Regions from separate parts of the Kutzneria viridogrisea DSM 43870 genome, predicted to be linked through region 3. Evidence: riboswitches for the same ligand, from Rfam matches in the RefSeq annotation. Region 3 holds a riboswitch; each other region holds the start of a gene.

Region 1 (7,324 bases), 4.0 Mb from region 3:
ACCCCGCCGCAGCAGTTCCCGCAGCAGCCCCAGTTCCAGCACCCGCAGTATCAGGCGCCGCAGCAGCAGACGCCTTCGCGCAAGCGCCTGCCGAAGGCCGCCTTGCTGTCGGTGGCCGCCGTGGTGGTGCTCGCACTGCTCGGGGTCGGCGGTTTCGTCCTGCTCCGGGGCGGGACCGGAGCGGACTGCACCTCGACCGAGGGCAAGGGCGTGCCGGGCTGCCTGCGGCAACTCGCCGGTGCCGTGGCGGACAAGGCGGACTGCAACGGCGGCTACGACGGCGGCGCGGTCGGGCTGTCCGGGCTCACCGGCGCCGCCGCCACCTGTCGCCTCGGCGGCTCCGACGGCACGCACACCGTGGTCTACCAGCAGGCCAAGTCCGCGGAGGAGGCGGCGGCCAAGGTCAAGGCGCTGCTGGACGGATACGCCGCCAGCAACCAGGTTGGCGCCGACTGGAAGGGCAACGGCCTGGCGGGCAGCTACCGCTCGGTGGTCGCCAGCGGGGTCGGCGTGCTGGTGTTCACCGTCAAGGACCAGCCGCTCGTTGGCGTGCTGACCACCGCCGTGACCTCAGCCCCGGACTCGTTGACCGCCAACGCGGTCGCGGACTACTTCGAGCAGAACGTCCAGCCCGGTACCTGAATGGCGCTACCTGCCGCGCCGCGCACCGTGTGACGATCAACCGCGTGAACCGCCCGGCCGCGATGGTGCACCCGGCCCAGCGCCGGGTGTTGTCCGTTCTGGTGTGCACCCAGGTGTTCGGCGCCGCGGGGGTCGGTCTCGGTGTCGCCGTGGCAGTCCTGGTCACCACCTCCCTGTCGGAGTCCACTGTGGTCGGTGGGCTCGGCGCGACCGCGACCGCGTTGGGCGCCGCGGGACTCGCCCTCGTGGTCGCCACCCTGTCCACCCGGTACGGGCGAAGACGCGCACTGCTCGTCGCGTACGCCACCGGTGCGTTCGGTGGTGCTGTGGCCGCGCTCGCGGTGCAGCTGCGTTCCTGGCCCCTGTTGCTGGCCGCGCTCGTGCCGTTCGGCGGCGGGACCTCGGCCACCCTGGCCGCCCGCTTCGCCGCCACCGACCTCGCCGCCCCGGCGCACCGCGCCGCCACACTGTCCACTGTGGTCTGGTCGACCACCCTGGGTGCCGTGGCAGGTCCCAACCTCGTCGAGCCCGCGACCCGGTTCGCCGGTGACGGCGGCCCCTTCCTGCTCGCCGCGGCCGTGTTCGCCCTCGCGGCGGCGGGCATCGCGCTCGGGTTGCGCGCCGACCCGCTCATGCCGGTGGGCACCGTGCCCGCCGCGATCGGCGATTCCTGTTGCGGGGTAACCGGTTCCACCATTCCCGCCGAGCCGGTGCGGTGGTCCATGCTGCGTGTGCTCAGCCCGTCCGCCCGACTCGCCCTGCTCGGTGTGACCCTGTGCAACACCGCGATGGTCGGCATGATGTCGATGACCCCGGTGCAGATGCAGCACACCGGCTCCTCGCTCACCGTGGTCGGCGTGGTGATCAGCCTGCACGTGGCCGCCATGTACGCGGGCAGCCCGCTGTTCGGCTGGCTGGCCGACCGGCTGGGCCGCATGCCGGTGCTCGCCGTGGGCGCGGCCCTGGTCGTCGCGGCGGCGGGCGTCTGCGGCATGGCGGACTCGCACGAGGCCCCGCAGTTGGCGGTGGGCATGGCCGTGCTCGGAGCGGGCTGGTCGGCCGGGGTGGTCGCCGGTTCGGCGCTGCTCACCGAGTCGGTGCCCGCCCCGCTGCGCCAGGCCGCCCAGGGACTGTCCGACCTGCTGATGAACGCGGGTGGCGCGCTGGGCGGGCTGGCCGCGGGCGTGGTCGTGCAGGCCTGGTCCTACCCGGCGCTGGGCCTGTTGCTGGGCTTCCTCGCGCTACCGGTGCTGATGGCCAGCGTGCTCACCACGCTGCGGCCCGCCCGCTGAACAGTGGAATCGTTCCTGCGGCCCGGGAACCTCGCCTCCCCGTCGACCGCTGTGCCATGCTGCCCTGGCAGTGGTCGGGCAGCCGCCGATGGTCGACTCGTCGAGTCCTTCGCCGCCGCCCAGGAGGAGACATGCACCTGCCCAGCTCCTGCCTCGCGTTCGCCACCGCGATGACCCTGGCCCTCGCCGGTGCCCCGACGGCGTCCGTACCGGCCAACGCCGACTTCGAAACCTGTGACACCGGCGGCTGGACGCTCACCGGCTCCGCGTTCACCGTGTCCTCCGCGACCACGTGGTGGGGCGGCACCTACGACCAGCACGGCACCTGCTTCCTGTCCGGCTACCTCGCCCACCAGGACACCGCCACCGGCATCGCCCGGTCCTCGGTGTTCACCGCCACCGACCACCTCAGCTTCCTCATCGCCGGGGGTTACGATCCGCAGCACCTCCACGTCGCCCTGGTGCGGGCCGCCGACGGCGCGGTGCTGGACCGGCAGACCGGTTACAACAGCGAGCAACTCGCCCGGATCACCTGGGACACCAGCGAGGTGCGAGGGCAGGCCGTGTACCTGGAGGTGGTGGACGAGGCCACCGGCCAGTGGGGGCACCTCAACCTGGACGACGTGCGCACCAGCGCGGTCGGGGACGCGGGCAACGGCCTGACCTCCGTCCGGCTCGGCTCCGCCAACCAGCCAGGCCCGACCGAGGGTCCGGCGGCCGCGCGCTACGCGGTGGACCCGCTGCGCCCGCAGTACCACTACACGCCGTACCAGGGCTGGATCAACGACCCGGTCGGCCTGATCCAGTGGCGGGGCACCTACCAGCTCTTCGCGCAGTTCAACCCGGCCAGCCCGTTCTGGGGGCCGATGCACTGGGCACACGCCCAGTCCCCGGACTCCGTGCACTGGACCAACGCCCCGGTCGCGCTCACCCCGCCCGCGCCGGCCGGTCCGTCCGACACCACCGGGGAGTGGTCCGGCAGCGCGGTGGCGGACAACGGCGCGCTGCGGCTGTTCTACACCCACTACACCGACACCGCGGCGCACCCGGGCGCGATCCGCGAACAGGTCTGGTCCGCCACGAGCACCGACGGCACCACCTTCACCCCCGGCGCGGGCAACCCAGTCATCCCCGGCCCGCCCGCCGAGGCCGAGGCGGGGTTCCGCGACCCGAAGGTGTTCCGGGACCCGCACGACGGGCTGTGGAAGATGGTCCTCGGCTCCGGGCACGGCGGCGCGGGCAAGGTGCTGCTGTACTCCTCGCCGGATCTGCGGGCGTGGACCTACCGGGGCGTGCTGCTCAGTGGCGACGGCTCCACCGGCGGGATGTGGGAGTGCCCCAACCTGATCCAGGTCGACGGCCGCTGGGCGCTGCTGGTCTCCACCAACGGCGGCGAGCACTACTTCCTCGGCGACTTCACCGGTTCCACCTTCACCCCCACCGCGTCCGGGCAGTTGGACAGCGGCCCGAACTTCTACGCGGCACAGGCGTTCACCGACTCCTCCGGCCGCCCGCTGCTGGTGGGGTGGATGAACAACGGGGACGCGTTCGACCCCAACCGGCTGGACGGCTGGTCCCAGGCCGAGACGATCACCCGGCAGCTGTCGGTGCGACCGGACGGCACCCTGGGTTCGGCACCCGTCAGCCAGCTCGACCGCCTGCACGGCACACAGCTCGCGCGGCGCGGCGGGACCGCGGTGCCCACCGCCGCGCCGGTGCCGATCGCCGACGGCGCCTCGCTGGACCTCCGGACCGGCTTCGACCTCAGCCGGTCCAGCGCCACCACGCTCGGGCTCACCCTGTTCGCCAGCAGCGCGGAGCGAGTGATCCTCAGTTATGAGCCCGCCACCCGGCAACTCGTCCTCGACACGAGGAATTCCGGTTACGGCCAGGGTTCGGTGTCGCACGTGACCTCGGCGCCCGACGCGCAGGGGCGGCTGAACCTGCGCGTGCTGACCGACCGGTCCTCGATCGAGGTGTTCACCGGGGACGGCAGGTCACTCACCGCGCGGGTCTATCCGCGCTACACGCAGTCCACCGGTGTCACCGCGTTCGCCACCGGCGGGGAGGCGCGCCTGCTGCCCACCGAGGCCTGGGCGATGACCAGCGCCTGGTAGTCCCGAGTCGTTCCGCTCCAACGGGTGCGGGCTGACGGCGGGCGGAACTCCTTGCTGTCGTTGGGATCCGATCCTCATCGAGAGGGCGCCCTGCTCGCCGCCTACGAGGGTGGGGCCGTGCGAGCAGGGGGCAGCGGGTGGCCGGTCTCGCGCAGGGTCCACCGCCCCGGTCCGCCGTAGAGGTGGGTCAGCGTCAGCGGGGCCACGTCGAAGCGCCAGAACGAGGCGGGAGGAGCTTGCACGCAGTGCACAATCGCGGCGCGGACCACCGAGGGCGAGGTGATCGCGACTATCCTTCCCCTGTCCGGCAAGCAGTCCAGCCAGGAGCCGACCCTGGCCAGCAGTTGCCGCACCGTCTCGCCGCCGTGCGCGTCCGCGTCCGGATCGGACAGCCACGCCATCAGCCCGGCGGGGTCCTGTTCCTGCACCTCCGCCAGCGCGCGCCCCCGCCACGAGCCGCAGTCCAGATCCGACAACCCGGGGTCGGTCACCGGGGTGAGACCGAGAACCGTTGCCGTTTCGAGACAACGGCGTTCGGGCCCGCACCGCACCTCGTCCACACGGGACGGCGTTTCCAGTGGATCCGTTGTCCCGCAGAGGGATTCGTCATCGGCGAAGCGTGCCTCACGGACCGCTTCGGTGGCCCCGTGGCTGATCAGGAAGATCCGGTTCATGGTGACCATGCTCTCCCAACCTGGTCGGCTGATTGACACTGGCTTCACACGCTGACTACGGTCCGCTCGATCGACGTAACGGAGTAAGCCGGTGAGATCCCGGCACGGTCGCGCCACTGTGTGCGGTCCACCTCAGCCGAGGTGGCCGTGAGTCAGACACTCCGTCGTCGTGAGCACCAACTAGTGGGTCGCGCAAGCCCAAGGAGGTTCCCGTGAGCATCGCCTCACCCTCACCGATCGCCATTCCCATCCCCGTCCGGATCCCACTCCGCGAAGTGCTGCCCTGGGCAGTGTTCATCGGGGTGCTCGCCGTTGTCCTGCTCTACTTCGTCGGCGCCGAGCAGGGCGCCACCTCGCTGGTCTCCGGCCACTACGTGCACGAGTTCGTGCACGACGGCAGGCACCTGCTCGGCTTCCCCTGCCACTGAGCCGGGGGAGCGCACAACCATGATGAGAACCCTTCTGGTGCGGGGCATGCTCGCCGGTCTCGCGGCCGGTGTGCTCGCACTGGTGTTCACCTGGCTGCTGGGTGAGCCCCTGGTCGGTTCGGCCATCGACTTCGAGTCCGCCGAGGCGGCCGCTGCCGGTGAGGCGGCCGAGCCGGAGCTGGTCAGCCGGGGCGTGCAGAGCACGCTGGGCCTGGCCACCGGCGTGCTGCTCTACGCCATCGCCTTCGGTGGCCTGTTCGCGCTGGCCTTCGCCATCGCCTACGGGCGGCTCGGCCGGATCAGCGCCAGGTCCACCTCGCTGCTGCTGGCCCTGGCCGGTTACCTGTCGGCGTTCGTGGTCCCGTTCCTGAAGTACCCCGCCAACCCGCCCTCGGTGGGCAATCCGGACACCATCGGGGAGCGCACCGGCGCGTACTTCCTGATGGTGGTGCTGTCCATCGGGTTGGCGGTGGCCGCGACCTACCTGGGCCGCAGGCTGCTGCCCGGCCTTGGCACCTGGAACGCCGCGCTGGTCGCGGTGCTGGCCTTCGTGGTGGCGGTCGCGGTGGTGCAGCTGCTGCTGCCCGCCATCAACGAGGTGCCCAAGGAGTTCCCGGCGGCACTGCTGTGGAACTTCCGGGTCGTCTCGCTGGGCACGCAGCTGGTCATGTGGGCGACCATCGGCCTGCTGTTCGGTGCGCTCGTGCAGCGCAAGCTGCGCACCGAGTCCCAGCTCACGGCCCAGCCGGTGTAGCACCCGGTGGGTGCGGCCCCACCAGCCGGTGGGGCCGCACGCACTCACTGACCGGCCGCCGCGATCACGTTGCGCAGCAGCAGCGCCGTGGTCACCGGCCCCACCCCGCCGGGCACCGGGGTCACCGCGCTGGCGATCGGCTCCACCGCCGCGGTCTGCACGTCCCCGACCAGGCCGCCGTCGGCGGTCGGGTTCGTGCCCACGTCGATCACCACGGCCCCCGGCCGCACGTGCTCGGCGCCCAGCATCTCCGGCCGCCCCACGCAGGCGACCAGCACGTCCGCCCGGCTGGTCTGCGCGGCCAGTTCCTTCGTGTGCGAGTGGCACACGGTGACCGTCGCGTTCTCCGCGAGCAGCAGCAGGGCGGCGGGCTTGCCCACCACGGTGCTGCGGCCGACCACCACCACGTCCGCGCTCGCCAGCGGGGTGCCGTGCGCGCGCAGCAGCTCCACCACGGCCTGCGCGGTGGCCGGGGCGAAGGCGGGCAGGCCCACCGCGAGCCGCCCCACGCTGGTCGGGTTCGCCCCGTCCACGTCCTTGCGCACGTCGATGTGCAGCCCCACCTCGTCCAGGGTCATGCCCTCGGGCAGCGGGGTCTGGCAGATGATGCCGTGCACCTCGGGGTCGGCGGACAGCTCGCGCAGCGCCCCGCCCACGTCCTGCGAGCGCTCCACGACCCGCACCGAGACGCCCACCTTCTCGGCCGTGCGCACGATGGAGCGCACGTACCAGGCCGTGGCCTCGTCATCGGTGGGCACCAGGATCGCCAGGGTCGGCGTGGTCCCCGCCGCCCGCAGCTCGGCCGCGTCCTCGGCGACCTGGGTCCGGATCGCGGCTGCCACGCTCCGCCCGTCGATCAGCGTCATGCCCGCACCCCTTCCAGCACCCGCCCGATCCGCGACACCTCGGCGGCCAGCTCGGCCCGTGCCGCCTGGTCGGTCATCGCGGCCAGGTTGACCTCCACGTTGACCACGGCCGAGGCCAGCGCCGCCCGCGCGGAGTGCTCGGCCACGTCCACGTCGGAAAGCACGTTCACGTTGGCACCCCGCCTGATCCTCCCGGCCAGTTCCAGCACCCGCTCGGCCACCTCGGCGGTGCGTAGCGGTACTTCGGCGGCCGCACGCAGCGCCTGCTGGATGCGCTCCCCGCGCACCGCCCTGTCCCGCTCGTCCTCCTTGGGCAGTCTGTAGGCCGTGGTGACCGCGGTGAACGCCGCCGCGTCCCGTTCGGCCAGCTCCACCGCCTCGGCACGGCACTGGCCCGCCTCTCGTAGCGCACCGAGCATCGTGGGCTCGTGTTCGGCGTACCTGGGCTTGCCGATGGTCAGGTTGCACACCATCTCGACGAGCCCGGCCGCCATCGCCGTGTGCATCGCGGCCACCGCGCCCCCACCGGGCGCGGGAGCCCGGGAAGCCAG
Region 2 (7,324 bases), 2.2 Mb from region 3:
TCGGAGCTGTCCGGCACGACCACCAACTCGCTGCTGGGCCTGGCCGTCTGCACCGGGCGCGGGCTGGGCGGCAAGGCGCTGGCGATGAGCAGGCCGCTGGCCGTCACCGACTACTCCAACGCGCAGACCATCAGCCACCAGTACGACCGGCCGGTGGGCGCCGAGGGGCTGCGCTCGATCCTGGCCGTGCCGGTGGTGGTGCAGCGTTCGGTGCGCGCCATGCTCTACGGGGCGCTGCGCCAGGCGCTGCCCCTGGGCGACCGGATCATCACCCAGGCCGTGGAGGCCGCGCGCGAGCTGGAGCAGAACCTGGCCGTGCGGGACGAGCTGCGCAGGCGCATGGAGCAGGCACAGAAGCCCGCGCCCAGCAGCGGTCCCGGCTGGGAGGAGGTCCGCTCCGCCCACGCCGAACTGCGCGTGCTCGCCCAGGAGCTGACCGACCAGGGACTGCGGCACCGGGTGCACGAGGTGTGCGCCAAGCTGGCCTCGGCCTCCGGCAGCCGTACCGGTGAGGAGCCGCCCAGCCTGTCGCCGCGGGAGCTGGACGTGCTGTCCTGCGTGGCCCAGGGGCAGACCAACGCAGCCACCGCCGACCAGCTGGGCCTGCTGCCCGAGACGGTCAAGGCGTACCTGCGCAGCGCGATGCGCAAGCTCGACTGCCATTCCCGGATCGCCGCGGTGGTAGCCGCACGTCGGGCCGGTCTGCTGCCCTAGCCGTACGCGCCGAGCTTGATCATCGGCGCGGCCCTGGCCGAGGTGACGTGCACCCGCAGCCTGCTCGTGTCCACCGGCTTGCTCAGCCGTAGCAAGCGCTTGTTGCCCACCGCCGTGCCAGTCGCCACCGGGTACCAGGCGCAGCCGTTCCACGCCTGTGCCTCGAACCCGGTGACGCGCTGCCCCGCGCGCAGGTCCTCGGCCACCGACACGACCTCGACCCGTTTGGTGCCAACGAGTTCGGCGACCAACGACCCGTCCGGTTCCCGGCTGGTCGAGCGGACCAGGTCGTGCGCGAACATGCCGCTGATCCGCGCGCCGAACTCGTGCAGCCGTGCGACGTCCGCGGCGGTGAACCGGCCGTGGTCGTCCGGCGGCACGTCAAGCAGCAGCTGGCAGTTGCGGCCCACGGAGTCGAAGTACATGTCCACCAACGAGTCCAGGGACTTGGGCGGTTGGTTGGGGTGCCAGAACCAGGTGGACTCCAGCCGCGCGTCGCACTCCGCGGGCGCCCACTTGAGGAAGTCGCCGCCACCGGCCTTGGCTAGCACGGCGTCGCTGCCCAGGTCGGCCGCGGACTCGTCGGCGGCCACGGTGGGCAGGTCCTGCGCGCCGTCCGCCTTGCCGTGGAAGGGAAGTACGCTGAACTCGCCGGTACGCGCCGTGCCGTCCTCGTTGCCGACCCAGCGCAGGTCGACCCCGCCGAACATCACGGCCTCGGGCTGCAACGCGCGCACGAGCTTGATCCAGTCCGGGAAGTCGTAGGTCTGCGACTTGCCGTGGATCGGGTTGAAGCCGTCGAACCAGACCTCGTCCACCTTGCCGTACCGGGTGAGCAGCTCGTAGAGCGTGTTGAGGTAGTACCGGTTGTAGTCGTCGGCGGTCACCGGGAAGGTGCGGCCGGTCGAGTCGGCCGGGTTCTCCGGGATGCTCGTGGGCACCGCCCTGCTGCCGTTGCCGTAGCGGCCACCGGGCAGCGCCTCGTGCAGGTCGGCCGGGGACAGGTAGATGCCGACGGCGAGGCCGAACTTCCTGGCGGAGTCGGTGAAGGCCCGCACGACGTCGCCCTTGCCCGCACGCCAGGAACTGGCCGCGACCCCGTAGCCGCTGTAGTGCGAGGGGTAGAGCAGGAAGCCGTCGTGGTGCTTGGCGGTGAAGATCACCTTGCGGAAGCCCGCGTCCCGCAGGGCGTTCATCCACTGGTCGGTGTCGAGCTGGTCGGGCTGGAAGACCTCGGGGCTCTCCTGGCCGGTGCCGATCTCGCGCCCGGTGAAGGTGTTGACCCCGAAGTGTACGAAGGCGGTCAGCTCCTGGCGCTGCCAGGCGAGCTGGCGCGGGGAGGGCACCACCTGCGCCGCCTTGGCGATGATCTGCGCGGGCGTGTCGTTCGGGCTGATCGGCACGACCTGGGGCGAGACCGGCACTTGCTCCTCGGCGGTGCTGGCGGGCATGGGGAACAGGGTGCTCAGCGCGAGGACGAAGCAACCCGCGATCCTGCGCGCACCGGGCAAGCGCACGAGGGGATCCTCCGTTCGGCAGGGATACATCGGATCTCTCGCTGACCGATGGTGGCGTGCGCGCGCGAGCCCGTCAAGAGTTCTGGCGACTGTTAATGTTCGTAACATCCGCTAACAAGCACTATTGTGCAGAAAGTGCTCTATTTCTGCACACGGCGCCCCAGGTGCGAGACTGCACCTCATGACCGCGATCGACCTGAACTCCGACCTCGGTGAGGGCTTCGGCATCTGGCAGCTCGGCGACGACGAGGCCCTGCTCGACCTGGTGTCCAGTGCCAACGTGGCCTGCGGCTTCCACGCGGGCGACCCCACCGTGCTGCGCCGCATCACCGAGCAGGCCGCCGAACGGGGCGTGGTGATCGGCGCCCAGGTCGGCTACCGGGACCTGGCCGGGTTCGGCAGGCGGTTCATCGACGTGGCGCCCGCGGAGCTGACCAACGACGTCGTCTACCAGATCGCGGCGCTGGACGGGTTCGCGCGCATCGCCGGTACCCGCGTGCGCTACGTGAAGCCGCACGGCGCGCTGTACAACGCGATCGTCACGCACGCCGAGCAGGCCGCCGCCGTGGTGGAGGCCGTGCGGCTCTACGACCCGCGACTGCCGGTGCTCGGCCTGCCCGGTTCGCAGTGGCTCGTGCAGGCCGAGGCCGCCGGGCTGACCACGGTGCGTGAGGCGTTCGCGGACCGCGCCTACAACCCCGACGGCTCGCTGGTGTCCCGCCGACTGCCCGGGGCCGTGGTGCACGACGCCGAGGAGGTGGTGGCCCGCTGCACGCGAATGGCCTTGCAGGGCACCGTGATCGCCGTGGACGGCTCGGAGGTGGACGTGCGGCCCCAGTCGTTGTGCGTGCACGGCGACACCCCGGGCGCCGTGCGGATCGCACGCCAGGTCCGCGCCGCCCTGCTCGCCGCCAACGCCCACATCCGCCCGTTCGCCTGACGCAAACACACCGTACGGGAACGTCCGACACGCGGTACGCGAAGCGCCGACACGCGCTGTGCCCCGCGTGTCGGCGCTTCCGGTACCGCGTGTCGGCGCTTCCGGTACGGCGTGTTTGCGCTTGCGGGACTCGCGGTCAGGGGCGGGTCTGGACTTGGCGCAGGGCGTCGGCCTCGGCGGGTTGGCCGGTGACGAGCAGCAGGCCGCGGGCCTCCTCGCACAGCTGCGGGACCTGGGGCGCCGACCAGGCAGCGGCCGTCAGCAGCTCGGCGGCCTCCACCACGTGGCCGCGGTGGTACTCGGCCACGGCCAGGTTGCGGATCGCCCACGGGGACACCGCCAGCTCGATGGACCGGCGCCAGGCGGCGACCGCACCCTCCAGGTCGCGGGCGAACCAGCGGGCCGTGCCCAGGTGGTACGCGGACAGCCAGTTCTCCGGTGCGCGCTCCAGCAGGTAGCGCCAGTGCCTGCCGACGAGGCTGCGGCCAGGAGCACTGTTCGGATCACCAGCAGGCATGTTGCCCGCCAACAGGTCCAGCCAGGGCTGCTGCTCGAAACCCAGGCAGGAGAACGGGGTTGGCCGCAGCGAGGTCTTCATCCTGAACAGTTCCAGTGCACCCCAACCAGATCCGGCGCACAGCAGCTCGGCGGGCTCGTCGTCGGCGAAACGCCACCAGCCTGGCCGGGGGTCACCGGCCCGCACCCGGGTGCCCACGTGCAGCCGGTCCGATCCGGCGGGCAGCCAGAAGTCGACCTGGTAGGGCAGGTCCAGCACCTGGTCCCACTCCCACAGTCGCAGCACCGGGTCCCCGCCGGGACCGTCCACTGTGGCCGCGTACACCAGCGAGCCGCCCGCCGGGGAGAACACCGGCAGGTTGGCGGAGAGCTCGCGCTCGTCCTCCTTGTGCCACAGCGAATGCAGCCGCCCACCCAGTCCGGTGAGGACGGTCACGCGGACCAGCTCGTTCTCCAGCACCAGGGCCGGGACGGTTCTGGAGCGCGCGCAGGACAGGTCGGTGGCCGGTCTCGGCCAGGGCAGCACCACAGTTCCCGAACCTGTCGTCAACGGGGGCAACGGGCTTTCGAACCCCGAATCCGCCACCGGAACAACGATCTGGACCTGACGCAGCTGGGTCACCGCTCACTCCCCGACTCGCCTGCGCGAATGCTCCCGACCGCACGCCCGCCTGTCAACTCACGCGTCCCCCAACCAGGTCACGTTGACAGCGCGGCCGACGGCTCCTTACCGTGACCAGGCCGTGGTGACGGGAATCCGGTGCGGTACCGGAGCGGCCCTCGCCACTGTGATCGGGAGTCCACGGCGTACCCGGCGCGAACCGGGGTCACTGGGTGGCAGCACCTGGGAAGGCAAGCCGTGGTCGAAGTACCCGTCAGCCAGGAGACCGGCCACGGCACGCGAAGACCCCCACGAGGTGTTGGAGGCCGGCACCCGATGCCTGCTGCACGCAGTTCGGCCCCGTTCGCACCCCGGGCCCGGTTCACCTTCTTACTGATCGCGATGGCCTCACTACTGCTCGTGACCCTGCTGTTCGGGGTTGCGCTCGGTCCGGTGTCACTGTCCGTCGGCGAGGTGTTCTCCGTACTGGCCAGTCATGCCACTCACGGTGTCACCCAACCTGGCGACGCGATCGTATGGCAGGTCCGGGCGCCGCGCGTGCTGCTGGGCGCGGTGGCCGGCGCCTGCCTCGCGGCCACCGGGGTCGCCGTGCAGGCACTGGTCCGCAACGCGCTGGCGGACCCGTTCCTGCTTGGCGTGAGCTCCGGGGCCTCGGTGGGCGCGAGTTCGGTGCTGCTGTTCGGGGCGCTGGCCTGGCTGGGCAGCTGGGCCCTGACCGCGGGCGCCTTCCTCGGCGGGCTGGCGGCGATGCTGGCGGTGTTCGCGCTGGCCAGGACCGGTGGGCGGCTGCCAGCGCTGCGGCTGGTGCTCTCCGGTACGGCCATGGCCTACGTGTTCTCCGCGATGACCAGCCTGCTGATCTACCTGGCGCCGAACGCGGAGGGCGCCCGCACGGCGATCTTCTGGCTGCTGGGCAGCCTGGGCGGCGCCTCGTGGCAGAACCTGCTCATCCCGGCGATCGCCGCCGTGCTCGGGCTCGGATACCTTGCCGTGCAAGCCAAAGCGCTGGACGCCCTGGCCATGGGCGATGAGGCCGCGGGCACACTGGGCGTGGACGTGCGGGCGGTGCGCACCGGGCTGTACCTGGTGACGGCCCTGGTCACCGGTGCGGTGGTGGCGGCTGCCGGGGCGATCGGGTTCGTCGGGCTGATGCTGCCCCACCTGGTGCGGCTGCTGGTCGGCGCCGGGCACCGCAGGGTGCTGCCCGCCAGCGCGCTGCTCGGCGCCCTGTTCCTGGTGTGGACCGATGTGGCGGCCCGCATGGTGGTGGCGCCCGAGGAACTGCCCCTGGGTGTGATCACGGCGGTGTTCGGCGGGCCGGTGTTCCTGTTCCTGTTGCGGCGCAGGAGTTACGCCTTCGGTGGGGTGGCGTCGTGAGAGCGACGAGTACCAGCGAGGAGGTCTCGTGAGTCTGCTCGACGCGCGCGGGCTGCGCTACGAGGTCGGTGGCCAGGCCATCGTGCGGGACGTGAGCCTGGCCGTGGCACGCGGTGAGGTGGTCGGCCTGGTCGGGCCGAACGGCAGCGGCAAGACCACGGTGCTGCGCTCGGTGTTCCGCGCGCTGCGGCCCACCGGCGGTGCGGTCTGGCTGGCTGGGGAGGACCTGTTCTCGTTGCCGCCCAAGCAGGTTGCCAGGCGGATGTCCGTGGTGGCCCAGGACTCGCCGATGGAGTTCGACTTCACCGTGCGCGAGGTGGTGACCATGGGCCGGTTCGCGCACGAGGGCGGCGGCGCGCAGGACGCCGAGGCCTGCCAGCGGGCGCTGGACCTGGTCGGGCTGACCGAACTGGCGGACCGCAGCGTACTGACCCTGTCCGGCGGGGAGCGGCAGCGCGCGCTGATCGCCAGGGCACTGGCCCAGAACGGCGAACTCGTCGTGCTCGACGAACCGACCAACCACCTGGACATCGGCTACCAGCACGAGCTGATGCGCCTGCTGACCGGGCTGGGCATGACCGCCGTGGCAGCCCTGCACGACCTCAACCTGGCCGCGGGCTACTGCGACCGGATCTACGTGCTGCGGGCCGGACTGGTCGTGGCGGCGGGCACTCCCGAGCAGGTGCTCACCGAGGACCTGGTCGAGCAGGTGTTCGGCGTGCGCCCGCACCTGGTGGCCCACCCGGCCAGCGGCCGACCCCAACTGTTGTTCCCCAGCAAGGAGAATCCATGAGACGCGTGCTCGTCACGGTGGCGCTGGCCGCCCTGCTCGCGGGCTGCGGCACCACGCCCGCGCCCACCCCGGCGGGTGCGGGGCAGGCGGTGACGATCACCAACTGCGACCGCCAGGTCACCTACGACAAGGTGCCGACCCGGGTGGTCAGCAACGACATCAACACCACCGAGATGCTGCTGGCCCTCGGGCTGGCCGATCATGTGGCCGGGTACGCGGGCATCGAGGACAAGAACGTGAAGTCCCCGTATGCCAAGGAGTTCGCCTCGGTCAAGCGGCTGTCGGACAAGTACATCAGCAAGGAGGTGGTGCTCGGTGCCTCCCCCGACCTGGTGTTCGCGGGCTGGAACTACGGGTTCAGCGAGGCCAGCGGGGTCACCCCGGACAGCATGGCCGCGCTGGGCGTGCCCACCTACCAGCTGACCGAGGCCTGCCGCCAGCAGGGAAAGACCAACCGAGGGCTGGTCGACCCCATCGAGGCCGCCTTCACCGACCTGCTCAACCTGGGCCGGATCTTCGGCGTCCCCGAGCGGGCGGAGAAGCTGGTCGCCGAGCAGCGCGCCAAGATCGCCGGGGCGCGCAAGCCGGGCGCGGCGGCGCCGCAGGTCTTCCACTACGATTGCTGCGGTGACAAGCAACCGCTGTCCTCGGGCAGGTTCGCGGCCCCGAACTCGATCATCTCGGGTGCCGGTGGCCGCAACGTGTTCGGCGAGGTCGCGGACAGCTGGATCCACGTCTCCTGGGAGGAGGTCGTCGCGCGCCGTCCGGACGTGATCACCATCGACGCCAACGACGACGCGCAGGCACAGCAGATGACCGAGTTCCTGCTCTCCCGCCCCGAACTG
Region 3 (7,324 bases):
TCGCGGCCTGCCCGGCGCCTGGCTGTCCACAGTGGACGACCTTGCGCCCCATGGCGGACAGCACCGGCTCCGCCAGCGCGAAGTCCTCCTCCCGCGCGCCGACCATGAAGGTCAGCGTGGCGGCGGTGGCGCCGACCACCCCGCCGGAGACCGGGGCGTCGGCCGCGCGGTGGCCCGCCCGGACCGCGGCCTGGTGCGCGGCCCGCGCGTCGGTCACGTCGATGGTCGAGCAGTCGACGAACAGGGTGCCGGGTTTGGCGTGTGCCAGCACGGACTCGTAGCAGTCCAGCACGTGCCTGCCGCTGGGCAGCATGGTGATCACGACCTCGGCATCGCGCACGGCCTGCACCGGGTCGGTCGCGGTGCCCAGTCCGGGCAGCACGTCGTAGCCGGTGACCTCGTGGCCCGCCGCGGCCAGGTTGGCGGCCATCGGGCCACCCATGTTGCCCAGCCCCAGGAATCCGATCCTCACCGCTGCTCCCCCAGTCCCAGTTCGGCCGCCCCCAGCACGGCGAAGTACCGGTCCACGTCGGTGACCTGCTCCAGGGTCGACGGGGCCCACTTCGGGTCACGGTCCTTGTCCACGACCTGCGCCCGGATGCCCTCGACCAGGTCGGCGGAGTCCAGGCAGGCGGTGGACACCCGGTACTCCTGGTCGAGCACCGCCCCGAGGCCGGGCAGCGCCCTGGCCTGGCGCAACGACCGCAGGGTGACCTTCAACGCCGTGGGCGACTTGCCGCTGATCGACTCGGCGGCCTCCTTCGCCGCGGGCTCACCCAGCTCGTGCAACCGGCTCAGGATCTCCTCGACCGTGTCGGCCGAGTAGCAGGCGTCGATCCACTCGCGCTGCTCGGCCAGCTCACTGGCGGGCGCGTCCACCGCGTGCTCGGCCACGGCCTGCTCGGGTCCCTTGAGCGCCAAGGACTCCAGGAAGGCGGGCAGCCGCCCGCTGGGTACGAAGTGGTCGGCGAGTCCACAGTGGATCGCATCGGCACCGGTGGCCACGCTCGCGGTCAGCCCCAGGTGCGTGCCCAGTTCGCCCGGGGCACGCGAGAGCAGGTAGGTGCCGCCCACGTCGGGCACGAAGCCGATGCCCACCTCGGGCATGGCCAGCTTGGTCCGCTCGGTGACCACGCGCACCGAGCCGTGCGCCGACACGCCGACCCCTCCGCCCATCACGATCCCGTCCATGATCGCGACGTAGGGCTTGGCGTAGTTCGCGATGTGGTGGTTGAGCAGGTACTCGTCCCGCCAGAACGCCAGCGAGGCCCGGTTCCCGGACACGGAGTCGGCGTGGATGGACCGGATGTCCCCGCCCGCGCACAGCCCGCGCTCGCCCACGCCGGTGATCAGCACGGCGCGCACCTCGTCCTCGGCCGCCCACTCCCCCAGCGCCACGTCGATCTGCTGCACCATGGCGTGGGTCAGCGCGTTGATGGCCTTCGGCCGGTTCAGCACGATCCGGCCCAGCCCGCTGTCCCTGCGCAGCAACACGTCCTCGGTGTCCATCACGCCGCTCCCGTCAACCCGCGTGACACGATCACGCGCATGATCTCGTTGGTGCCCTCGAGGATCTGGTGCACCCGCAGGTCCCGCACCAGCTTCTCGATGCCGTACTCGGCCAGGTAACCGTAACCGCCGTGCAGTTGCAGCGCCCGGTTGGCCACCGCGAACCCGGTGTCGGTGGCGAACCGCTTGGCCATGGCGCACAATTCCACCGCGCGCGGGTCCCCGGAGTCCAGGGCCGTTGCCGCCCGCCACAACAGGGTCCTGGCCGCCTCCAGCTCGGTGTCCATGTCCGCCAACTGGAACCTCAGGGCCTGCGAGCGGATCAGGTTGGTGCCAAAGGCCTTGCGGGTCTCCAGGTAGGCGATCGCCTGGCGCAGTGCGGCCTGGCCGCCGCCCAGGGAGCAGGCCCCGATGTTGAGCCGCCCGCCGTTGAGCCCGCGCATGGCGATCTTGAACCCGTCGCCCTCCGCGCCCAGCCGGTTGGCCACCGGGACCCGGACGCCATCGAAGATCACCTGCCGGGTGGGCTGGGCGTTCCAGCCCATCTTCTTCTCGTTGGGGCCGAAGGACAATCCCGGCGAGCCCTTCTCCACGACGAGCGCCGAGACGCCGCGCGCCCCGTTGCCCGAGGTGCGCACCATGACCACGTACACCTCGGAGGTACCCGCCCCGGAGATGAACTGCTTGACCCCGTCGACCACGTAGTGGTCCCCGTCACGCACCGCCCGGGTGCGCAGAGCGGCGGCATCCGAACCGGCCTCGGGCTCGGTCAGGCAGTAACTGCCCAGGGACTGCATGGAGCACAGGTTGGGCACCCAGCGGGCGCGCTGCGCGTCGTTGCCGAAGGTGTCGACCATCCAGGCGACCATGTTGTGGATGGACAGGTAGCCCGCGATGGACGGGCAGCCCGTGGCCAGCGCCTCGAAGATCAGCGCGGCGTCCATCCTGGACAGTCCGCTGCCGCCGAGGTCCTCGCGCACGTAGACCCCGCCCATGCCCAGTTCGGCGGCCTTGCGCAGCACGTCGACCGGGAAGTGCTTGTCCTGGTCCCACTGCACGGCGTTGGGCGCCAAGTGCTCCTGGGCGAACTCCGCGGCGGTGGCCGCGATGGCCCGTTGGTCCTCGCTGAGGGTGAACACCGGGCTCACGCCATCGTCGGGATAACGAAGCTGGCACCCTGCCTGGTGCCCGCTGGCCAGCGCGTGGTGACCGTCTTGGTCTTGGTGTAGAACCGGATCGAGTCCGGTCCGTGCTGGTTGAGGTCGCCGAACCCGGACCGCTTCCAGCCGCCGAAGGTGTGGTAGGCAACGGGAACCGGGATCGGCACGTTGACGCCGATCATGCCGGTGTCCACCCGCCGGGTGAAGTCCCGCGCGGTGTCCCCGTCCCTGGTGAAGATCGCCACCCCGTTGCCGTACTCGTGCTCGGTGGGCAGCCGCAGCGCCTGCTCGTAGTCGCCGGCGCGCACGATGGACAGCACCGGGCCGAAGATCTCCTCGCGGTAGATCCTCATGTCCGTACCGACGTTGTCGAACAGACTGCCGCCGAGGAAGAATCCCTTCTCGTGTCCGGGCAACACGAAGTCGCGGCCGTCCACCACCAGTGCGGCGCCTTCGTCCACACCGGACTGGATGTACTCGCGGACCCGGTCCACGGCCTGACGGGTGACCAGCGGCCCGTAGTCGGCGGTCTCGTCCTGGGAGGTGCCGATCTTCAGCGCCCGCACGCGCGGGATCAGCTTGTCCAGCAAGGCTTCCGCGGTCTGCTCGCCGACCGGCACGGCCACCGAGATCGCCATGCAGCGCTCACCGGCCGAGCCGTAGCCCGCGCCGATCAGGGCGTCCACGGCCTGGTCCAGGTCCGCGTCCGGCATGATGATCATGTGGTTCTTGGCCCCGCCGAAGCACTGCGCGCGCTTGCCGTGCGCCGCGGCGGTCGAGTAGATGTACTGCGCGATCTCGGAGGAGCCGACAAAGCCCACTGCCCGCACACGGGAATCGGTGAGCAGCGTGTCCACGGCCTCCTTGCCGCCGTTGACCACGTTGAACACGCCCGGCGGCAGACCAGCCTCCAGGAACAGCTCGGCCAGCCGCAGCGGCACGGAGGGGTCGCGCTCGGAAGGCTTGAGCACGAAGGCGTTGCCGCAGGCGATCGCGGGGGCGGCCTTCCACAGCGGGATCATCGCGGGGAAGTTGAACGGGGTGATGCCCGCGACCACGCCCAGCGGCTGGCGCAGGGAGTGCACGTCGATGCCGGTGCCCGCGCCGTCGGTGAACTCACCCTTGAGCAGGTGCGGAATGCCCGCGGCGAACTCCACGACCTCGAGCCCGCGCTGGATGTCCCCGCGCGCGTCGGGCACGGTCTTGCCGTGCTCGCTGGCCAGCAGCCTGGCCAGCGGGTCCATCTCGCGCTGCACCAGGTCCAGGAAGCGCAGCAGCACGCGCGCGCGGCGCTGCGGGTTCCAGGCGGCCCACTCCTGCTGAGCCCGCTCGGCGTCGGCGATGGCCGCCTCGGTCTCGGCCCGGTCGGCCAGCGGCACCCGCGCCTGGACCTGACCGGTGTTGGGGTCCCACACGTCACCGAAGGCACCAGAGCTGCCCGGAATGTGCTTGCCACCAACGAAGTGCGTCAATTCGCGCATGACTGCCATGCGTGTCTTCTCCATCCTCGTGGACAACACGTGACGGCCACGGCCGGTGTCTGACTCCCGGGGCTGCACCCGGTCACAGTGGCGGGACCGCGCTGGACTCGCACCAGCTTCCCTGCACCGCGGCTCGATTTCGGACCATAGAGTAGGACGTCCGACTATGTCGATGCCGACTGTCGGAACCCTGAGGAGATCCCGGTCACCCCGCGCCGACACACCGCCATCTTGGGTTGCGCACGAGAGCCCACCCCTACATGTAGTATCTGCCGCGTCGATGGTTCGCCGGGCGCTCAACCCGGCGAGGCAAGAGGGAACCCGGTGCGAATCCGGGACTGCCCCGCAGCGGTGAGTGGGAACGACCGCCGTCAGACAGCACTGGGCGTGAGCCTGGGAAGCGACGGCCAGTAGGTCCGGGTACGCCCGGCCGCCCACGAGTCCGAAGACCTGCCATCGGTGTGCGCGCCACCGGCGCGCACGTCCGGTGTCCCGAGGGAGGGCAGCGTGCACAGGTCGCGGCCGCGCCGCGCACTGACGCCGCACCCGCTGGAGACCGGGCCTTTGGTCGGATCGAGCGAGGAGACCGGCGTGACCCAGTTACCACCCACGGGCTGAGCCCGGCTCCCCGCACTCCCCCACTTCACCGGTGGCCGCCGTCCTGGCCACCGGGCGTACACACCTGCCCTGAACAACCTGGAGCTCCCTCATGTCCGTGCAGTCCGAGGCGGGCGGCCGACTGGCCGCCGCCGGCGACACACCCTCGACGGTGCACGTCATCCGCCGCAACGGCGACGTGTCCGCCTTCGACCCCGCCAAGATCTCCACCGCGCTGGCCAAGGCCTGGCTCGCCGTGGAGGGCGCCGAGGCGGGCGCCTCCTCCCGGGTCCGCGAGGTGGTCGCCGAGCTGACCGGCCAGGTCGAGCTGGCACTGATGCGCCACGCCGGGCCCGAGCGCCCGCTGCACATCGAGCAGATCCAGGACCAGGTGGAGCTGGCACTGATGCGCGACGGGCACCACAAGGTGGCCCGCGCCTACGTGCTGTACCGCGAGGAGCACGCCAAGGCCCGCGAGGTGGAGCCGCAGGCGGCGCCGAGCCGCCCGGCGATCTCGGTGCGCCGCCCCGACGGCACGGTCGAGCCGCTGGACGCCGGCCGCCTGGAGCTGGTGATCACCGAGGCCTGCGCCGGACTGGAGGCGGTCTCGGCGGCGGCCGTGCTGACCGAGACCCGGCGCAACCTCTACGACGGCATCACCGCCGAGGAGCTGACCCTCGCGCCGGTGATGGCCGCGCGCACGATGGTCGAGAACGACCCGAACTACTCGCTGGTCAGCGCCCGGCTGCTGCTGGACAAGGCGCGGGCCGAGGCGCTGAGCTACCTCGCCGGCCAGGCGCGCACCGCCAGCCACGCGGAGATGACCGGGCTGTACCCGGGCTACTTCGCCGAGTTCGTGGCCAAGGGCATCGAACTGGGCCAGTTGGAGCCCGAGCTGGGCACCTTCGACCTGGCCCGGCTGGGCGCCGCCCTGCTGCCCGACGGGGACCTGCGGTTCCAGTTCCTGGGCCTGCAAACCCTGTACGACCGCTACCTGCTGCACCACGCGGGCACCCGCTACGAGCTGCCGCAGGCGTTCTTCATGCGGGTGGCCATGGGCCTGGCGCTGCGCGAGGACGACCGGGACGCGCGCGCGATCGAGTTCTACACCCTGTTGTCCAGCTTCGACTTCATGTGCTCCACGCCGACGCTGTTCAACTCGGGCACGACCCGCCCACAGCTGTCCTCCTGCTTCCTGACCACCGTGGACGACGACCTCACCAGCATCTTCCACGGCATCAGCAACAACGCCCTGCTCTCCAAGTACGCGGGCGGGCTGGGCAACGACTGGACCCCGGTGCGCGGCATCGGCGCGCACATCAAGGGCACCAATGGGTCCTCGCAGGGCGTCGTGCCCTTCCTGAAGATCGCCAACGACACGGCGGTCGCGGTGAATCAGGGAGGAAAACGGAAGGGCGCGGTCTGCGCCTACCTGGAGACCTGGCACGTGGACATCGAGGAGTTCCTCGATCTGCGCAAGAACACCGGTGACGACCGGCGGCGCACCCACGACATGAACACCGCGAACTGGGTGCCCGACGAGTTCCTGCGCCGGGTGCGGGCCGACGGCCAGTGGACCCTGTTCTCCCCCGACGAGGTGCCCGAGCTGCACGACAGCTACGGCAACGTCTTCGCGCAGCGCTACCGCGAGTACGAGGCCGCCGCCGACCGCGGTGAGATCAAGGTGTACCGCAGGGTCAAGGCCAAGGACCTGTGGCGGCGCATGCTGACCATGCTGTTCGAGACCGGCCACCCGTGGATCACCTTCAAGGACCCGTGCAACCTGCGTTCCCCGCAGCAGCACTCGGGTGTGGTGCACTCCTCCAACCTGTGCACCGAGATCACCCTGAACACCACGGTCGATGAGGTCGCGGTCTGCAACCTGGGGTCGATCAACCTGGCCCAGCACGTCACCCCGGAGGGCATCGACCACGCCCGCCTGGAGCGCACGGTCCGCACCGCGGTCCGCATGCTGGACAACGTGATCGACGTGAACTTCTACACGATCCCGGAGGCACGCCGGTCCAATCTGCGCCACCGCCCGGTAGGCATGGGCCTGATGGGCTTCCAGGACGCGCTCTACACCCTGCGCCTGCCGATGAGCTCGCAGGAGGCGGTGGAGTTCGCCGACCGCAGCATGGAGGAGATCAGCTACTACGCGATCTCGGCCTCCACCGACCTGGCCGAGCAGCGCGGCCGGTACGAGTCCTTCGAGGGTTCCCTGTGGAGCCAGGGCATTCTGCCGATCGACTCCATCCAGCTGCTGGCCGACGCCCGCGGCGCCGACCTTGAGATGGACCGTTCATCCACTTTGGACTGGGACAGCCTGCGCGAGCGCGTGCGCACCGTGGGCATGCGCAACTCCAACGTGATGGCCATCGCGCCCACCGCGACGATCGCCAACATCTGCGGGGTCGGCCAGTCCATCGAACCGCTCTACCGCAACCTGTACGTGAAGTCGAACATGTCCGGTGACTTCACCGTGGTCAACCCGGACCTGGTGCGCGACCTCAAGCGGCTGGGCCTGTGGGACGAGCTGATGATCAGCGACCTGAAGTACTACGACGGCAGCCTTGG
Region 4 (7,324 bases), 800 kb from region 3:
AGGGAGCACCCCGGCCGCTATGCCGCGGCCCAGCTGCGGCTCAGCCCGGAGGCGGCGGCCGCCAGCGCCGGTGGCAGGCACGCACAGATGACGCGGGCGATCCTGCGCGGCTACGACCTGACGGAGCCGGAGCAGACGCACGCGGTCCGGCTGCTGGGCAGCGTCTTCCACGGCTACGTCAGCCTGGAACTGTCCGGCGGGTTCAGCCACAGCGCCCCGGACTCGCAGGTGACCTGGACGAGGATCCTGGACGCCCTCGACGCCCTGCTGCGGAACTGGCCCGCACCGGCGGAGCCGGACCACGCGAACACTTCGACCAACAGGTAGAGCGATGCACAGCAAGCACGACTGGATCACCACGCCCGTCACCGCGGACCTCCTGCGCGGCGCCATCGAGGTGGAGCGCACCGAGCACGGCGTGCTGCCGCACCGGCTGCCCGCCTGGGCCCGCGCCCAGTACTCCGACGGGCAACTGGCCATGGCCGAGTCCCAGCCCTCCGGGGTACGGCTGGTCTTCCGCACCAGGGCCACCGCCGTCGAACTGGACGCGCGGCCCACCAAGCGGGCCTACGTGGGCGTCCCACCCCTCCCGGACGGCCTGTACGACCTACTCGTCGACGGCCGCCTGGTCGGCCAGGGCAGCGTTCCGGGCGGAAACACGCTGACCATCGACATGGCCACCGGGACCGCCGAGCACCAGCCCGGCACGGCCGGCACCCTGCGCTTCACCGGCCTGCCCGAGGGCGTCAAGGACCTCGAGATCTGGCTGCCGCACAACGAGACCACCGAACTCCTCGCCCTGCGCACCGACTCGCCCGTCGAGCCCGCACCGGACCGGGGCCGCCGGGTGTGGCTCCACCACGGCAGCTCGATCAGCCACGGCTCCAACGCCGCCAGCCCCACCACCATCTGGCCCGCGCTCGCCGCCTCGCTCGGCGGCGTGGAACTGGTCAACCTCGGCATGGGCGGCAGCGCCCTGCTCGACCCGTTCACCGCCCGCACCATGCGCGACACCCCCGCCGACCTGATCAGCGTCAAGATCGGCATCAACCTGGTCAACGCCGACCTGATGCGCCTGCGCGCCTTCATCCCCGCCGTGCACGGCTTCCTTGACACCATCCGCGAAGGCCACCCCAGCACGCCGCTGCTGGTCGTCTCGCCCATCCTGTGCCCCATCCACGAGGACACGCCGGGTCCCAGCGCCCCGGACTTCAGCACCGGCCAACTGCGGTTCCGGGCCACGGGCGATCCGGCGGACCGTGCGAGCGGGAAACTGACCCTGGGCGTCATCCGGGACGAACTGGCCCGGATCGTCGCGCAGCGGGCCGCCCAGGATCCGAACCTGCACTACCTGGACGGCCGCGCGCTCTACGGTGAGTCGGACTCCACCGAGTTGCCGCTGCCCGACGACCTCCACCCGGACGCCGCCACCCACCGCCGCATCGGCGAGCGCTTCGCCAAGCTGGCCTTCACCGCCAACGGCGCCTTCGTGGGCCTCGGCGCCTGAAACCTGGTTGGTGGGCCCGACCAGCTACTGGTGGCCGATCCCCTGGCCGAACCGCGTGGTCCAGCGCTGTTCCACCCCGGCGATCCGCCAGTAGGCGATGGCCACCGCCCACACCGCGACGAACAGGCCCACGATGACGAACCCGACGTTGTTGAGGTCCAGGTCGGCGATCCAGCCCGTGACCGGGTCGGTGAGGCCGAGCTTGTCCCGCAGCAGGCCGATCAGCTCGATGCTGCCGATCAGCAGGGCGACGGCCACCGACAGGCCGGTGATCACGATGTTGTAGTAGACCTTGCGCACCGGGTTGGCGAAGGCCCACTGGTAGGCGAAGTTCATGAACGTGCCGTCCAGCGTGTCCAGCAGGGTCATGCCCGCGGCGAACAGCAGCGGCAGCACCACGATCACGTACCACGGCAGCCCGCTGGCGGCCCCGCTGCCCGCCAGCACCAACAGCGTGACCTCGGTCGCGGTGTCGAAGCCGATCCCGAACAGCAGCCCAACCGGGTACATCTGGCCCGGCCGGCTGATCGAGCGGGTGACCCGGCCCAGGAAGCGGTTGAACAGCCCGCGCTCGTTGAGCCTGGCCTCCAGTTCGGCCTCGTCGAAGCGGTCGTGGCGCATCGAGCGCCAGACCCGCACGATGCCCACCAGCGCCACCAGGTTCAGCGCGCCGATCAGGTACAGGAACAGCCCGGACACGCTGGTGCCGATCAGCCCGAGGACCTGGTGGGTGCTGGAGTCCTCGTCGGTGAGCGTGCCGACCACGCGGGTGCCGACCGCGATCAGCACCGCGAGTACCAGCACCACCGTCGAGTGGCCGAGGGCGAACCAGAACCCGACCGACACGGGCTTCTTGCCGTCGGCCATCAGCTTGCGGGTGGTGTTGTCGATGGCGGCGATGTGGTCGGCGTCGAAGGCGTGCCGCAGCCCGAGGGTGTAGGCGGTGACGCCCAACCCGATGCCGAACACCTGGGTGCCCACCGCGTAGTGGCCGGGGATGACGGCGAGCAGCAGCATCCCCCAAGCCACCACGTGCAGCAGGGCGATCACGGCGAACACCCCGCCGATGCGCACCCAGTCCCGCCGGGTGCCCAGCATCGGGGTGCGGGCGGGAGCGCGGTCAGTCGCGGACATGCCGACCGCCTCCCGTTCCGGGACGGGTGGCGGCGAGCGGGGGCTGGCGCACGGCTCTCTCCTCGTGAGCGTGGGGAGAGGTCCGGTGACCGGTCGCGACCGTGAGCCCGCCCGAGCGACTCCGGACCTCGCGCGCGCCGGGCGGCACACGCACCGGTGGCAGGTCTTCGGACTCGCGGGCACCCGCCGGATCACTCCGGCGGTCCTACTGGCCGTCGCTTCCCAGGCCGTGCGGCCCAGTGCTCGATGACGGCGGTCGTTCCCACTCACCGCTGCGGGGCAGTCCCGGTCTCACACCGGGTTCCCTGTTGCCTCACCAGCTCGCGGGGAACTGGTGAACCACTGGCGGAGGCAGCCTAGCTGCCAACCAGTGGCAGTTGACAGGCCGCGGGTCAGAACGGCCTGGCCGTAGCGGCGGCCGGGGGCTGTGCCCGAGCCGGGTTCGGCCCGGGCACAGCGCTGGTCAGCTGTTGGCGGCCATCTGCTCGCGCAGGCTGCGCGGGCGCATGTCGGTCCACACCTCGTCCACGTAGCTCATGCACTCCTGCTTGCTGCCCTGCTTGCCCACTGCTCGCCACCCGGCGGGCACCTCGTTGTCCAGCGGCCACAGCGAGTACTGCTCCTCGTCGTTGACCAGCACCTGGTAGCTGATGTCGTCTCGCACTGTCGTCACCTTTCTTGTTGAGGCAGAAACCCGGCCAGTGGTGTGGCTTCGGCCTGTCGGGGGAATCGGCGCAGCGTCCTGTTCGCCGTAGCCAGCACGGCCAGCAGCGCGATGCCCCCGGTACACACCAGCACGGCGACCTCCCCGCCAGCCAGTTCCACGAGCAGACCGCCCACCGCGGGTCCGGCCGTGCTGGCGATGCCCGCGACGACGCTCATCACCCCAGCTGTGCGGCCCCGGAGTTCGTCGGGGGTGAGCAGCAACTGGTAGGTCATGATCGTCGTGTTGGCGGTCGGGGTGAGCAGGGACATGCCGCAGAACAGGGCACCGAGCAGGTAGCCGTTGTGCAGCACGAGGGCCAGCGGGGTGAGCGCGACCAGCGCCCAGAACACGCTGATGATCGACAGGTACGGGCTGAGCACCTTGAGCAGCCAGGGAGCGAGCAGGGCGCCCAGCATGCCCCCGACCCCGAGCACGGAGGCCATCAGCCCGATCTCGAACTCCGGCACCCCGCGCTGCCGGGCCAGGGCGACCACGACCAGGTAGTAGGCGTAGAAGAAGAAGTTCAGGCTGACCGCGCACAGGGCGATCACGCGGAGCAGCGGCTGCCGCACCAGCCAGCGCAGGCCCGCCGCGATCTCCAGGTGCAGCTCGCGCAGGGGCGCGCGGGCACGCTCCTGCTTCGGCATCTTCAGGAACAGCAGGCCGACGAAGGCCAGGGTGTGCGTCACGGCGTCCAGTGCGAACGGCAGCCACGCGCGGATTCCGTACAACACACCGCCGAGCGCGTTGCCCGTCATCTGGCCGAAGTACCCGCGCGCCGAGTTCAGCGCGACGGCCTGCCCCAACTGCTCGGCGGGCACCACCCTGGGCAGGCTCGCCTCCTCCGCGGGTTCGAACAGGGCACGGCAGGTCCCCATCACCGCGGCGACCCCGGCCATCAGCGGCACGTCGGCCACGCCCAGCCACAGCGCCACGACCAGCGCCGCGACGGCCACGGCCTGCGCCGCCTCGCAGCACAGCATCAGCCGCTTGCGGTCCCAGCGGTCGGCCAGCGCCCCCGCGGGCAGACCGGCCAGCAACTGGGCCGCCGAGTCGATGCCCATCACCAGGCCAGCCGCCACCGGGGACTGGGTCACCGCCAGCACCAGCAACGGGAAAGCCAGCACCGAGGCGCTGAACCCCAGCTCGGCCAGCGCCTGGCTGCCCCACAGCACCTGGTAGTTGCGGTTGCGCGAGAGCGGGATCATCGGGCACCGCCCCGGCAGTCACCGGCGATGTGCCGCAGCGCGGTGGCGAAGTCGGCGGCGACGGCCTCGATGGTGGCCTCGTCGAACAGGTCGGGCTGGTAGTACCAGGCGAAGCCGAGCCGTCCGCCGGTCACCCCGCCGACCACCTCCACCGGGTGCGAGCCCCGGTCGGCCGGGTCCTGGTCCTGACCGAGGGATCCCAGCGAGGCCCGGTACAGCCCGTCGAGCTCCTGGTCCCCGGTCGCGTCCCACTGCCCGAGGTAGTTGAACGCCAGCCGGGGGCCGGTACGGGTCAGCCGTTCCCGTACCTGTGGGGCACCGAGGTAGCGCAGCGCGCCGAACCCGAACCCGTTACCAGGTGTGGCGCGGAGTTGCCTGCGCACCGACTTGACCAGTCCCCGCCACTCCCCCGCAGTCACGTCGAGGGCGACCGGGAACACGGTGGTGAACCAGCCCACGGTCCGGGACAGGTCGATGTCGTCGAGGATGTCCTCGCGCCCGTGTCCTTCCAGGTCGATGCTGATCCGGTCGCGCCCGGTCCACCGTGTCAGTGCCCAGGCGAGCGCGGCGAGCAGCACGTCGTTCACCCGCGTGCGGTAGACCGTGGGCGCCCTGCGCAGCAGCGTGTCCGTGTCCTCGGCGTCGAGTTCGACCGAGACCGCCCGGGACGCCACGCCCCGGACCGGCACGTCGCGATCCAGTGGCAGGGCGCCGTCATCGAGTGCGGCGGCCCAGTGTTCGACCTCGCCGTCCAGTGCGCCGCTCACGGCGTACACGCCACTGCGCCGCGCCCACTCCCGGAACGAGGTGGACTTGGCGCCGAGGTCGATCCGCTCGCCACCCGCCGCCTGCCGGTAGCCGGTGTCGAGGTCCTCCACCAGGATCCGCCACGAGACCCCGTCCACAACCAGGTGGTGGGCCACCAGCAACAGGTGCGACCGCAAGTCCGCGCCGAGGTCGAACAGCACCGCCTTGAGCAGTGGACCCCGCCCCAGGTCGAAGCCCGCGTGCACCTCGTCGGCGATCTTCCGCATCGCGGTCGACCGCTCGCGTTCGTCCAGTGTGGACAGATCGTGCACTTCGAGTAGTTCCACCGGCTCGATCGCGGCGTTGTGCTGACGCCACTGACCGTCGACCTGCTCGAACCGCATGCGCAGCGCGTCGTGCTGGACCACCAGGGCCTGCAACGCATCCCGCAGCGCGGGCACGTTCAGCGGGTCGGCCAGCTCCAGCAGGTTGGCTTGGTTGAAGTGGTGCGGGTTGACCGTGTACGCCTCGAACAGCCAGTGCTGGATCGGGGTCAGCGGGACTTCGCCGACGACGACCTGGTTGTTCACCGCCGAGGTCTGCGCCGACGTGACGGCCGGGGCCAGCGCGGCGATCGTCTGGTGCAGGAAGATGCTCTTGGAGGTCAGTCCGAGTCCGGTCTGTCGGCACCTGGCCACGACCTGGATGCTCAGGATGGAGTCGCCGCCCAGCTCGAAGAAGTTGTCCTCCACGCCGACACGATCGACCCCCAGCACCTCGGCCCACACCTCCGCCAACCGCCGCTCGATCTCATCGCGCGGCGCAACGTATTCGTGTTCAGCACCAGTGAACTCAGGCTCAGGCAACGCCTTACGGTCAAGCTTGCCGTTGGCGTTCAAAGGCATTTCACCAACCGTCACGAACACCGCAGGCACCATGTACTCCGGCAACCGGTCTCGCAACCAGTCACGCACATCGGTCGAGCCCACCACGTAGGCCACCAGCCGCTTGTGACCGTTGTCCTCACGAGCGATCACCACCGCGTCGCACACTTCCGGGTGCTGCCGCAGCACCGCTTCCACCTCACCAGGCTCGATCCGGAAACCACGGATCTTCACCTGCTCATCGACCCGACCCAGATACTCCAACACACCATCAGCCGTCCAACGAACCCGATCACCAGTCGCATACATCCGCGACCCCACACCACCAAACGGATCAGCGACAAAACGATCAGCCGTCAACCCCGCACGCCCCAGATAACCCCGCGCGACCTGACCACCAGCCAAGTACAACTCACCGACCACACCCACCGGCACCGGACGCAAGCCCGCATCCAACACATACGCCCGCACATTCGGCACCGGACGACCCACCAGCGGCCGATCACCCCGAACCGGCCACCACAACGCATCCACCGTGCACTCAGTCGGACCATAGAAGTTATACACCGCAACATCCTTGGCGGCAGCCAAGGTCGCCCACAACGACTCCGGCAGCGCCTCACCACCCAACATCAACACCTTCGGCCGCCACTCACCGGCCAACAACCCGGCCGCCACCAACTGCGCCGCGAACGACGGAGTCAAATCCAGGAAATCAATCCGGTTCGCCGACACATACGACACCAACGCCTCAGGATCACGACGGATCTCATCATCAACCACATGCAACTCATGACCAGCAGCCATCAACACCGGACCCTCCAACGAGGTGTCAAACGAAAACACCGCCGTCACCGCAACCCGCGCCCGCCCCGGCAAATCCCGCACAAACCCCACGCGATGACCCCACAACAGGTTCACCAAACTCTGATGCTCAACCACCACCCCCTTCGGCAACCCCGTCGAACCAGACGTGTAAATCACATACGCCGAACTCGACGGACCGATACGGATGGGTGGGTTCGTGTCGGGCCAGTCTTCGGCGCTCACGTCCGTCAAGACCGCGGCGACCTGCGCGTCCCGCAGCAGGAACTCGACCCGGTCAGCAGGGAGGTCCGGGTCCACCGGCACGTACACG

What was found. A riboswitch is a leader RNA that binds a small molecule or an ion and turns the genes downstream of it on or off. The one in region 3 is predicted to bind cobalamin.
Region 1: it holds a riboswitch for cobalamin, as region 3 does, so the genes downstream of both, KALB_RS32975 (CbtB domain-containing protein) here and KALB_RS16295 (CoA-acylating methylmalonate-semialdehyde dehydrogenase) in region 3, are expected to answer to the same signal.
Region 2: it holds a riboswitch for cobalamin, as region 3 does, so the genes downstream of both, KALB_RS06750 (FecCD family ABC transporter permease) here and KALB_RS16295 (CoA-acylating methylmalonate-semialdehyde dehydrogenase) in region 3, are expected to answer to the same signal.
Region 4: it holds a riboswitch for cobalamin, as region 3 does, so the genes downstream of both, nicT (Nickel transporter NicT) here and KALB_RS16295 (CoA-acylating methylmalonate-semialdehyde dehydrogenase) in region 3, are expected to answer to the same signal.

Annotation. Positions count from the first base shown of each region.
Region 1 is NZ_CP007155.1:7,623,369-7,630,692, reverse strand. It holds gene KALB_RS32995 (Hsp70 family protein) at 1-642, shown strand, start outside; gene KALB_RS32990 (MFS transporter) at 687-1,934, shown strand; gene KALB_RS32985 (glycoside hydrolase family 32 protein) at 2,066-4,051, shown strand; gene KALB_RS32980 (histidine phosphatase family protein) at 4,153-4,725, opposite strand; cobalamin riboswitch at 4,767-4,908, shown strand; gene KALB_RS32975 (CbtB domain-containing protein) at 4,938-5,153, shown strand; gene KALB_RS32970 (CbtA family protein) at 5,173-5,907, shown strand; gene KALB_RS32965 (bifunctional 5,10-methylenetetrahydrofolate dehydrogenase/5,10-methenyltetrahydrofolate cyclohydrolase) at 5,952-6,773, opposite strand; gene KALB_RS32960 (cyclodeaminase/cyclohydrolase family protein) at 6,770-7,324, opposite strand, start outside.
Region 2 is NZ_CP007155.1:1,449,429-1,456,752, reverse strand. It holds gene KALB_RS06770 (LuxR C-terminal-related transcriptional regulator) at 1-714, shown strand, start outside; gene KALB_RS06765 (alpha-L-fucosidase) at 711-2,231, opposite strand; gene KALB_RS06760 (LamB/YcsF family protein) at 2,413-3,171, shown strand; gene KALB_RS06755 (tetratricopeptide repeat protein) at 3,308-4,309, opposite strand; cobalamin riboswitch at 4,415-4,597, shown strand; gene KALB_RS06750 (FecCD family ABC transporter permease) at 4,691-5,686, shown strand; gene KALB_RS06745 (ABC transporter ATP-binding protein) at 5,715-6,479, shown strand; gene KALB_RS06740 (ABC transporter substrate-binding protein) at 6,476-7,324, shown strand, end outside.
Region 3 is NZ_CP007155.1:3,627,554-3,634,877, reverse strand. It holds gene mmsB (3-hydroxyisobutyrate dehydrogenase) at 1-472, opposite strand, end outside; gene KALB_RS16305 (enoyl-CoA hydratase/isomerase family protein) at 469-1,509, opposite strand; gene KALB_RS16300 (acyl-CoA dehydrogenase family protein) at 1,509-2,648, opposite strand; gene KALB_RS16295 (CoA-acylating methylmalonate-semialdehyde dehydrogenase) at 2,654-4,150, opposite strand; cobalamin riboswitch at 4,184-4,314, opposite strand; cobalamin riboswitch at 4,415-4,622, shown strand; gene KALB_RS16290 (ribonucleoside-diphosphate reductase subunit alpha) at 4,860-7,324, shown strand, end outside.
Region 4 is NZ_CP007155.1:4,428,292-4,435,615, reverse strand. It holds gene KALB_RS19510 (TetR/AcrR family transcriptional regulator) at 1-327, shown strand, start outside; gene KALB_RS19505 (GDSL-type esterase/lipase family protein) at 332-1,507, shown strand; gene nicT (Nickel transporter NicT) at 1,532-2,641, opposite strand; cobalamin riboswitch at 2,783-3,000, opposite strand; gene KALB_RS19495 (MbtH family protein) at 3,105-3,305, opposite strand; gene KALB_RS19490 (MFS transporter) at 3,311-4,555, opposite strand; gene KALB_RS19485 (non-ribosomal peptide synthase/polyketide synthase) at 4,552-7,324, opposite strand, start outside.